Regions from separate parts of the Mycobacterium sp. SMC-11 genome, predicted to be linked through region 2. Evidence: riboswitches for the same ligand, from Rfam matches in the RefSeq annotation. Region 2 holds a riboswitch; the other holds the start of a gene.
What was found. A riboswitch is a leader RNA that binds a small molecule or an ion and turns the genes downstream of it on or off. The one in region 2 is predicted to bind cobalamin.
Positions count from the first base shown of each region.

Region 1: it holds a riboswitch for cobalamin, as region 2 does, so the genes downstream of both, metE (5-methyltetrahydropteroyltriglutamate--homocysteine S-methyltransferase) here and ACKY0X_RS17195 (PPE domain-containing protein) in region 2, are expected to answer to the same signal.

Region 1 covers NZ_CP176430.1:1,198,133-1,203,586, reverse strand. Annotated here, with positions in the region: gene ACKY0X_RS05770 (crotonase/enoyl-CoA hydratase family protein) at 1-242, opposite strand, end outside; gene ACKY0X_RS05765 (thiolase family protein) at 239-1,384, opposite strand; gene ACKY0X_RS05760 (SDR family oxidoreductase) at 1,490-2,149, shown strand; cobalamin riboswitch at 2,196-2,408, shown strand; gene metE (5-methyltetrahydropteroyltriglutamate--homocysteine S-methyltransferase) at 2,529-4,823, shown strand; gene ACKY0X_RS05750 (mycobacterial-type methylenetetrahydrofolate reductase) at 4,898-5,454, shown strand, end outside.
Region 2 covers NZ_CP176430.1:3,607,124-3,612,577, forward strand. Annotated here, with positions in the region: gene ACKY0X_RS17185 (aminotransferase class I/II-fold pyridoxal phosphate-dependent enzyme) at 1-869, opposite strand, end outside; gene ACKY0X_RS17190 (pyridoxamine 5'-phosphate oxidase family protein) at 910-1,566, shown strand; gene ACKY0X_RS17195 (PPE domain-containing protein) at 1,548-3,146, opposite strand; cobalamin riboswitch at 3,180-3,332, opposite strand; gene ACKY0X_RS17200 (NADP-dependent isocitrate dehydrogenase) at 3,425-5,454, opposite strand, start outside.

The DNA.
Region 1 (5,454 bases), 2.4 Mb from region 2:
TAGATGTTCTCCCGGTTGGCGATCGCCTTGAGGTCGGCCCCGGCACTGAACGACTTGTCGCCGGCGCCGGTGAGCACTACCGCGCGCACCTCGTCGTCGTCTTGAGCCTGCGCCAAGGCGTCGCCGATGCCGGCACTGACGGCGCCGTTGATCGCGTTACGGGCTTCGGGCCGGTTGATCGTGATCAATAGGACGTTGCCCAGCTGTCCAAGCCGTTCTACCAGAACGGCCCCGTCACTCACAGCAGCTCCAGGATGGTGGCGTTGGCCTGGCCGCCGCCTTCGCACATGGTCTGCAGACCGTAGCGAATTCCGTTGGCGCGCATGTGGTAGAGCATGGTGGTCATGATCCGGGCACCGGAGCCGCCGAGGGGGTGACCCAGCGCGATCGCCCCGCCGTTGGGGTTGAGCTTCTTCGGGTCGGCACCGAGTTCGGCCAGCCAGGCCATCGGCACCGGGGCGAATGCCTCGTTGACCTCGAACACCCCAATGTCGTCGATGCTCAGGCCGGAGCGCTGCAGCGCCTTCTGGGTCGCCGGGATCGGCGCGGACAGCATCATCACCGGGTCGGCGCCGGCCAGCGTCGCGGTGTGCACCCGGGCCAGCGGGGTCAGGCCCAGTTCGCGTGCCTTGGCCGCCGACATGAACAGCAGCGCCGCCGAGCCGTCGGAGATCTGGCTGGAGTTACCGGCGTGGATCACGCCGTCCTCCTTGAAAGCGGGCTTGAGCTGGGCCATCTTCTCCAGGGTAGTACCGCGGCGGATGCCCTCGTCCTCGCTGATGACGTTGCCCTCGGGATCCGTGATCGAGACGATCTCGTCCTTGAAGGCGCCGGCGTCCTGTGCGGCACCGGCCTTTTCGTGCGATGCCAGCGCGAACTCGTCGAGCGCGGTGCGGCTCAGGCCCCACTTGGTGGCCATCATCTCCGCTCCGATGCCCTGGTTGGGGGTCTGGGTGTAGCGCGCCTTGAAGGAATCCCCGTACGGGCGGCCGCCGTTGGCCAGCGAGGAACCCATCGGGGTCCGCGACATCGACTCGACACCACCGGCGACCACGACGTCGTAGTGTCCGGCGACCACACCGGCGGCGGCGAAGTGCACCGACTGCTGGCTGGAACCACACTGGCGGTCCACGGTCACCGCGGGCACCGTCTCCGGCCAGCCCGCGCTCAGCACCGCCGTGCGGCCGATGTCCAGGGCCTGCTCACCGGCCTGCATGACACAGCCCCAGATCACGTCGTCGACCAGGGCCGGGTCCACGCCGGCCCGGTTGACCAGCCCGTTGAGCACCTGGGCGGACAGTTCGGCCGGGTGTACCCCGGACAGTCCGCCGTTGCGCTTGCCGATCGGCGCGCGCACCGCTTCGACGATGACGGCTTCAGCCATGGGTGCTCCTTAGTTGGTTCGGGGTCTTGTTACTTCGATTGTCGACGGGCGCGCTCGGGCGGCGTCAGCGGGGGTCATTCCGCGCTCCCGCGTAACGTCGAATCCATGGCACGCATCGTGATCGTCGGCGGCCACGGCAAGATCGCCCTGCTGCTGGCCCCCACCCTCGTTAGTCGCGGCGACCAAGTCAGCTCGGTGTTCCGCAACCCCGACCACGCCGAGGAGGTCGCGGTCACCGGCGCGGTCCCGGTGGTGGCCGATATCGAACAGCTCGGCACCGACGGCCTGGCCCGGCTCTTTGCCGATCATGACGCGGTGGTGTTCTCCGCCGGCGCCGGTGGCGGAAACCCGGCACGCACCTACGCCGTCGACCGCGACGCCGCCATTCGCAGCATCGACGCCGCCGCGAAAGCCGGTGCGCGGCGATTCGTGATGGTGTCCTATTTCGGCGCGGGACCCGATCACGGCATTCCCGAAGACGATCCGTTCTATCCGTACGCGCAGGCCAAGGCCGCCGCCGACGCCCATCTACGCGCCAGCGACCTGGACTGGACGGTGCTGGGGCCCAGCCGGCTAACCCTGGATCCAGCCAGCGGAGAAATCGCCGTCGGTCCCGACACGGCCAAAGGGCAGGTCTCCCGCGGCAACGTCGCGTTGGTGATCGCTGCCTCCCTGGCCGACAAGTCGACCATCGGCCGCACCATCGAGTTCAACGACGGCCCGACCCCGATCCCGGAGGCACTCGCGGCCGGTCGAGCCGAGTAACCTCGATCACGCAACTGGTTTGCCGTTGTCGCCGCCAGGCGGCTTCGGCATCGAGCGCACCGCGGTTTACGTAGTTTTCCGCGGAGCGCGAGAGGGAACCCGGTGAGAATCCGGGACTGTCCCGCAGCGGTATGCAGGAACGACCGCCGTCATAAGCACTGGTCATGGGTTCGCCCGCCGACTGGGAAGCGACGGCCACTAGGAGCACCTCGGTGCGCGCCTGCGAGTCCGAATACCTGCCCGTTGTGCTGGGCGCGCCGCGCCCGGCGGATCAACGCCTCGCGGAATGGGCGTCTGGTTTTGAGGGTTATAGTGCTTTATATATAGGCACGGGACCGGATCAGCTGGGCGGCTGCTGGCGTTGACCCACCCTCGTCAATTGAAGGATCAAATCGTGACCGTTCAAGCCTTTACCGCCACCGTTCTCGGCTCACCACGAATCGGACCGCGCCGCGAACTCAAGCGCGCCACCGAAAGCTACTGGGCCGGCCGGATCGACCAGGACGAGCTCAAGAAGGTGGCCGCCGGCCTGCGCCGTGACACCTGGGCACAGTTGGCCGCCGCGGGGCTCGACTCGATACCGGTGAACACGTTCTCCTACTACGACCAGATGCTCGACACCGCGGTGCTGCTGGGCGCACTCCCGGCCCGGGTGGCCGGCGTCGCCGACGAGTTGGACCGCTACTTCGCCGCGGCCCGCGGCAACGCCGACATCGCTCCGCTGGAGATGACGAAGTGGTTCGACACCAACTACCACTACATCGTTCCCGAGATCGGGGCGGACACGACGTTCTCGCTCAACCCCGCCAAGGTGCTCTCCGAGCTCGCCGAGGCCAAGGAGCAGGGCTTCGGCGGAAACGCAGCCCGGCCGGTGATCATCGGTCCGGTCACGTTCCTGTTGCTCAGCAAGGCCGTCGACGGTGCGCCGGCGCCGATCTCGCGCCTCGACGAGCTGACCGACGTCTACGCCGAGCTGCTGGGCAAGCTGGCCGACGCCGGCGCCGAATGGGTGCAGATCGATGAGCCGGTGCTGGTGACCGACATCTCCGCGGACGCCCCCGCCCTGGCCGAGCAGGTGTACAAGCGCCTCGGCGGGCTGAGCAAGCGGCCGGCGATCTTCGTGGCCACCTACTTCGGTGACCCCGGGGCCGGGCTGGCGGCGCTGGCCCGCACCCCGGTCGAGGCGATCGGCGTCGACCTGGTTTACGGACCCAACACCGCAATCGCGTCCGTGCCGGAGCTGGCTTCCAAGGTTCTGGTCGCCGGCGTGGTCGACGGCCGCAACATCTGGCGCACCGACCTGCAGGCCGCCCTGGCCAAGCTGGCGTCGCTGTTGGGTTCAGCGGAGGCCGTTGCCGTATCGACGTCGTGCTCGACGCTGCACGTGCCCTACTCGCTGGAGCCCGAGACGGGTCTGGACGACGCGCTGCGCAGCTGGCTGGCGTTCGGCGCCGAAAAGGTGGCCGAGGTGGCCACCTTGGCCCGCGCGCTGCGCGAGGGACGCGAAGCCGTGGCTGCGGAGATCGAGGCGTCCAACGCCGCAGCCGCGTCCCGCACCTCCGACCCCCGCCTGAACAATGCGGCGTTGCGCGCGCAGATCGCCGAGATCCGGGCGGCCGGCAGCCAGCGCGGTTCGGCCGAGGCACGCCGCAGCGCCCAGGACGAGCGGCTGCACCTGCCGCCGCTGCCGACCACCACCATCGGGTCGTTCCCGCAGACCGTGGAGATCCGCAAGGCCCGCGCCGCGCTGGCGGCCGGGGAGATCGACGAGGCGCAGTACACCGACCGGATGAAGGCGGAGGTCGCTGCCGTCATCAAGTTGCAGGAGAACCTCGGGCTCGACGTGCTGGTGCACGGCGAGCCGGAACGCAACGACATGGTGCAGTACTTCGCCGAGCAGCTGGAGGGCTTCTTCGCCACCAGCAACGGCTGGGTGCAGTCCTACGGCAGTCGCTGCGTGCGCCCGCCGGTGCTGTTCGGCGACGTGACGCGCCCCAAGCCGATGACGGTCGACTGGGCCACCTACGCCCAGTCGCTGACCGACAAGCCGGTCAAGGGCATGCTCACCGGTCCGGTGACCATCCTGGCCTGGTCGTTCGTCCGCGACGACCAACCGCTGGCCGACACCGCCTACCAAGTGGCGCTGGCGATCCGCGAGGAGACGGTGGATCTGGAGGCCGCCGGCATCGCGGTGATCCAGGTCGACGAACCCGCCCTGCGCGAGCTGTTGCCGGTGCGCGACGCCGACAAGGCGGCCTACCTGGACTGGGCGGTGGGTTCGTTCCGGATGGCCACCTCGGGCGTCTCCGACGCGACGCAGATCCACACCCACCTGTGCTATTCGGAGTTCGGCGAGGTGATCGGTGCGATCGCCGACCTGGACGCCGACGTCACCTCGATCGAGGCGGCGCGCTCGCACATGGAAGTGCTCGATGACCTCAATGCGATCGGCTTCTCCAACGGGGTGGGCCCGGGTGTCTACGACATCCACTCGCCGCGCGTGCCGAGCGCCGACGAGATGGCCGCGTCGCTACGCGAGGCGCTGGATGCCGTTCCGGCCCAACGCCTCTGGGTGAACCCGGACTGCGGCCTAAAGACCCGCAAGCCCGACGAGGTGACGGCATCGCTGGCCCATATGGTTGCCGCGGCTAAGGAAGCCCGCACCGGCCTGTGACCGCCTGACATGTTGCGCCCCAGAGACGTCTCTGGGGCGCAACATGTCCGTTCAAATTTGATCGGAGTCCCCTGGTGCCGCTGAACACCATTGCCCTGGAACTAGTGCCGCCCAACACCGATCGCGGGGTCGAGCACGCCCGCGAAGAGGCATACAAGGTCCTGCAGCTATCCGCTCAAGCGGGTATCGCGGGCCGGATCGGTCACGTCATGATCCCCGGATTGATCCCCGAGGATGACGATCGGCCGATCGAGATGAAACCCAAACTCGACGTCCCCGACTTCTGGTCGATAATCCGCCCCGAACTGCCCGGCGTACACGGATTATGTACGCAGGTAACCGCATTCCTCGACGAGTCGGCGCTGCGGACGCGACTTGCGGGCCTGCGCCAGGTCGGGTTCGACGGAATCATCTTCGTCGGTGTCCCCCGCACGCTGAACGACGGCGAGGGCGGCGGCGTCGCACCCACCGACGCGCTCTCGAAATTCGACGATCTCGTCGACAACCGGGGTGTCATCCTCATCCCGACACGGGACGGCGAGCGGGAACGCTTCGACTTCAAATGTGACCGCGGCGCCACCTTCGGGATGACGCAGCTGCTCTACTCCGACGCGATAGTCGGATTCCTTCG
Region 2 (5,454 bases):
CGCAGGTCCGGGCCATACGCCTTGGCCGCCGACCGAACGAACGCCCAGTGCCGGGTCACGCCCGCCAGCGGATGCAGCGGCACCCCGGCGATCGCCGCACCGTGGTCGTCTTCGACCACCAGGACGTCGGCTCCTTCCAGCAGCACCCGCAGGGCATCGGCTCGTTCAACGGAAACCGCTGCGCCGGTGGGGTTCTGGGCGCGACTGGTCACCACCACGGCGCGCACCCCGCGTTGCAGAGCGCGGTCCAGGTCGGCAGGCAGCGGACCGTCGTCATCGACTCCGACCGGCTCCGGAGTCAGCCCCAGTGCGCCGAGCAGATCGAGCAGGTTGGGCCACCCCGGATCTTCGACGGCCACCCGGTCACCGGGACGCAGCTGGGCGCAGAGCACCCGCTCGATTGCGTCCAGGGCGCCGGAGGTGACCGCCAGATGGTCGGCCGGCACACCGTCGGCGGCCAGCTCGGCCGCGGCGTGCTCGGCCAGCGCCGGCGTGATCGCCGGATGCCCGTAGAGCACAACAGGTGCCGACGCAGCGGTGACGACCGGCAGCAGCGCCGGGTTGGGGTTTCCGGTGGACAAGTCCCGCACGTCCGGCGGCACGGCCAGTCCGCGCAGCGAGCGCGGTGTGGTCGCCGGCCGATCGCGCACCCGGGTGCCACGGCGGCCGGAGCTTTCGACCGCGCCGCGGTCGCGCAACAGCCGGTAGGCGGCGGCGACGGTGTTCGGGTTCACCCCGAGTTGCTGGGCCAACCCGCGAATCGGCGGCAGTGCAGCCCCGGGCGCCAACGCGCCGCGCGCGATGCCCTCCTCGACGCTGGCCGCGATGGCCTCGGCTCCCCCACCGGTAATGCTGTATTGTACTGACACATCTCTCATATTGCACTAGTACATTAATGGAGGCAACCCCGTGTCCTATGCGCCGACGCCCCAGACCACCCCCACCCGGTATCGGGAACGGGCCCGCTACGACCGCCACACCGTGCACCGCATCCTGGACGAGGCGCTGATCTGCCACCTGGGATACGCCCGCGACGGCCATCCGGTGGTGCTGCCGACCACACACGCCCGGGTCGACGAGACGCTGTATCTGCACGGCTCCACCGGCAGCGGCCCGGTGCTGGCCGCCGGCCCAGGCGGTCTGCCGGTCTGCGTCACCGCCACCCTGGTCGACGGGCTGGTGCTGGCCCGCTCGGCGCTGCACCATTCGATGGCCTACCGCTCGGTGGTTGTCATCGGCGCCGCCCGCCTGGTCGACGACGAAGCCGAGAAGCGGCTCGGGCTGAACGCACTGCTCGATCACGTCGCACCCGGTCGGGCCGCCGACGCCCGGCCGCCCAACCGCCGGGAACTGGCGGCCACGGCGGTGCTGGCGCTCGACCTGGTGAAGGTGTCCGCCTCGGTGCGCGACGGTGGACCCAACGACGAACCCGAGGACGTCGCCTTGCCGCACTGGGCGGGCGTGGTTCCGCTGCGAATGGTCGCCGGGCGCCCGGAGCCGGCCGCCGACCTCGACCCGGCGATCGCGCTGCCGCCTTACCTGGAGTCTTACCGCAGACCGCGCTGATACTCCGGCATCCAGGTGCCCGGCGTCATGGGAGTGGTGGCACCTCCGCCGAAAGCGTCGGCCGCCAGGGCGGTGAGTCCGCTCGGCAGCACGGCATCCGAGGCGTCTTCCAGATCCATGTATTCGTACCCGCGGCCGAGCATGTCGGCCTTTGCGCGCCGACGCCGGCGGGCCTTGACCTGCTCCTCGGCGACCACGGCCTCCACGGGCGCCGCGGCGGCCTCGGGCTCCGGGGCCTTGCGTCGGCGCGCGCTGGTGCCCGCGGCCCGGCGGGCCTGTTGGCTCGCGCCGGCGACCAGATACATCGCGGCCAGGCTGTCCCCCGGGGACAGCGGCGGCGCGGGCGGCGGAGGGGGCGCCGGCGGCGCTGCGGGCGGCACCGGTGCAAGAGCGGGGGCCGGGGCGGGGGCCGGAGACGGAGCGGGAACCGGCGGCGTCGGAGCGACCGTCAGCCCGGCGAACGGCGGGGGCATGACCGGAACCACCGGAACCGGAACCGCATGCAGCGCGGCCAGGCCGGACAACCCCGCCAAGCCGGCCAGCGGTGCCGCGGCCAGTGGCGCCAATGCGGCGGTCAGCATCGGCAGCACCACCGGAATCAGCACCAGAGCCTGCTCCAGCAGCGTCTTGAGCAGCGCGACCACGTCGGTGATGATCGTGCCGACCGCCTCCACCGCAGTGAACATCAGCGTGAACGCGATGGTGCTGGGGTTACCGGAGGCGAACGCCGCCGCGATGTCGGCGCCGATGAAGGCGAATGTCTGCGACAGGTAGGCGGCGAACGAGCCGAAGTCCATCGGATAGCCGATCGCGAACGCGAGGTTGTACGGACTCAGGAAGCTCAGCGGGTTGCCCAGGACCGGCAGCCAGGGGTCGAACCCGCCGAACATCGACTGGAAGAACGGGTTGCTCGCCAGCTCATCGATCATCGGCTGCAGCACCTTGTTGTAAAAGTCGGTGTAGCCGCTGTTCTGCAGCCATTCCATGATCTCGTTCTGTCGATCCGGCGGCAGCTGCGGCTGGCTGGCATCCGCGGACTGCGCTTTGGCGATCTGTGGCGCTGCCGACGTCTGCGGGCTCGACGCCACCGCGGTGCCCGCGACGGCCTGATAGGTGGCCATCACGGTGGCGGCCTGCAACCACATCCGGCCGTAGTCGGCCTCATTGAGCGTGATCGGGATGGTGTTGACACCGAAGAAGTTGGTGGCCACCAGCACCGCGTGCGTGGCGTGATTGGCGGCCAGCTCACCCAGCGTCGGCATCGCGGCCAGTGCGGTGCTGTAGGCGGTGGCCGCGGCCTGCTGGGCGGTGGCGGTCAGGGTACTGGTAACGCCGGCCTGGATCAGCCACGCCAGATACGGCAGATTCGCCGCCACATACGCCTCGGCGCTAGGACCCTGCCACGCCCCGGCCTGCACCGCCCCCAGTAGCGCCGTCAACTCGTCGGCGACCGCACTGTATTCGGCGCTCAGCGTGCTCCATGCGGCTGCCGACGCCAACAGCGGACCCGCCCCCGGGCCCGCCGACAGCAAGCTCGAGTGGACTTCGGGTGGAGACGCGATCCAGATGGGCGCGGTCACGGTCGTCAGCTCTCTCGGGTTACCCGCCCCGAATCGGAGGTTGCGACGACGTGCGTGTCTGGCTCTCGGGTGAGGTCACTCCCCCGATCACAGTGGCGGGACCGCTCCGGAATTGAAGCTTCGCACCGGATTCCTACATCGTCATCGCCTTACCGGCGAATTGTCGCACGTTGAGCGTCGCCGGCACCCCCGAGTGGGAAATCCACGACGACTCCGTCGGCGTGTCCGTCGGGAGATCCCCACTCGGCGGGGCCGAGGCGGCAGGGAGCCGCCCGACCTCAGTCCTTGGCGTCGATCGCGGCGTTCAGCGTCGCGCTGGGCCGCATGACCGCCGAGGTCAGGTCGTGGTCGGGCGCGTAGTAGCCGCCGATGTCCACCGCCTTGCCCTGCACCACATTGAGCTCGCCCAAGATGACGTCCTCGTTCTTGGCCAGCGTGTTTGCCAGCCCCGCGAAGTGCTTGGCCAGCTCGACGTCCTCGGTCTGCGCGGCAAGCTCCTCCGCCCAGTGCTTGGCCAAGTAATACTGGCTGCCGCGGTTGTCGAGTTCACCGGTCTTGCGCGACGGGCTCTGGTTGGCGTCCAGCAGCTTGCCGATCGCCGAGTCCAGCGTCTCACCCAGGATCTTGGCGTGGACATTGCCGGTCTTGGCGCCCAGGTCGTCGAAGCTGGCACCCAGCGCCAGGAACTCACCGAGCGAGTCCCAGCGCAGGTGGTTCTCCTCCACCAGCTGCTTGACGTGCTTGGGGGCCGAACCGCCCGCGCCCGTCTCGTACATGCCGCCGCCGGCCATCAGCGGCACGATCGACAGCATCTTGGCGCTGGTGCCCAGCTCCAGGATCGGGAACAGGTCGGTGAGGTAGTCGCGCAGGATGTTGCCGGTCGCGGCGATGGTGTCCTGCCCGCGGATCAGCCGCTCCAGCGTGTAGCGCATGGCCCACACCTGCGGCATGATCTGGATCTCCAGGCCTTCAGTGTCATGCTCTTTCAGGTAGGCCTTGACCTTCTTGCGCAGCTCCGCCTCGTGCGGACGCTCGGTGTCCAGCCAGAACACCACGGTCATGCCCGACGCCCGTGCCCGCTGGACAGCCAGCTTCACCCAGTCCTGGATGGCGGCGTCGGTCACGGTGCACAGCCGCCAGATGTCGCCGGCCTCCACCTTCTGGGTCAGCAGCACCTCGCCGGTGGCCAGGTCCACGATGTCGGCGACGCCGGCCTCGGGAACCTCGAAGGTCTTGTCGTGGCTGCCGTATTCTTCGGCCTTCTGCGCCATCAGCCCGACGTTGGGAACGGTGCCCATGGTGGCCGGGTCGAACTGGCCGTGGGTCTTGCAGAAGTTGATCAGCTCCTGGTAGATCCGCGCAAACGTCGATTCGGGGTTGACGGCCTTGGTGTCCTTCTGCCGCCCGTCGGCGCCGTACATCTTGCCGCCGGCCCGGATCATGGCCGGCATCGAGGCGTCCACGATCACATCCGACGGCGAGTGGAAGTTGGTGATGCCGTTGGCCGAGTCCACCATCGCCAGCTCGGGACGGTGCTCGTGGCAGGCGTGCATGTCCTCGATGACCTCCTCACGCTGGGAGGCCGGCAGGGTCTCGATCTTGTTGTAGAGGTCAACCAGACCGTTGTTGACGTTGACGCCCAAGTCGTCAAAGAGCTTCTGGTGCTTGGCGAATGCGTCCTTGTAGAACACCTTGATGGCGTGGCCGAACACGATCGGGTGGCTGACCTTCATCATGGTCGCCTTGACGTGCAGCGAGAACATCACGCCGGTCTTGCGGGCGTCCTCCATCTGCTCTTCGTAGAACTCGCGCAGCGCCTTGACGCTCATGAACATCGAGTCGATGACCGTGCCGTCCAGCAAAGCCACCTTCTCCTTGAGCACAATCGTCTTGCCGCTCTTGGTAGTCAGCTGCATCTTGACGTCGCGGTCGCGGTCCAGCGTCATCGACTTCTCACCGTGGTAGAAGTCGCCGTGGCGCATCGTCGCCACGTGGGTGCGCGAGGCCTGTGACCACTCGCCCATGCTGTGCGGGTGCTTGCGCGCGTACTCCTTGACCGCCTTGGGCGCGCGACGGTCCGAGTTGCCTTCCCGCAGTACCGGGTTCACCGCACTGCCCAGGCACTTCGCGTAGCGGTCGTGAATGTCGCGCTCAGAGTCGGTCTTGGGGTCCTCGGGGTAGTCGGGCAACTTGTAGCCCTTGCCCTGCAGCTCCTTGATGGCGGAAACGAGCTGCGGCACCGAGGCACTGATGTTGGGCAGCTTGATGATCGTGGTGTCGGGCAGCTGGGTCAGCCGGCCGAGTTCGG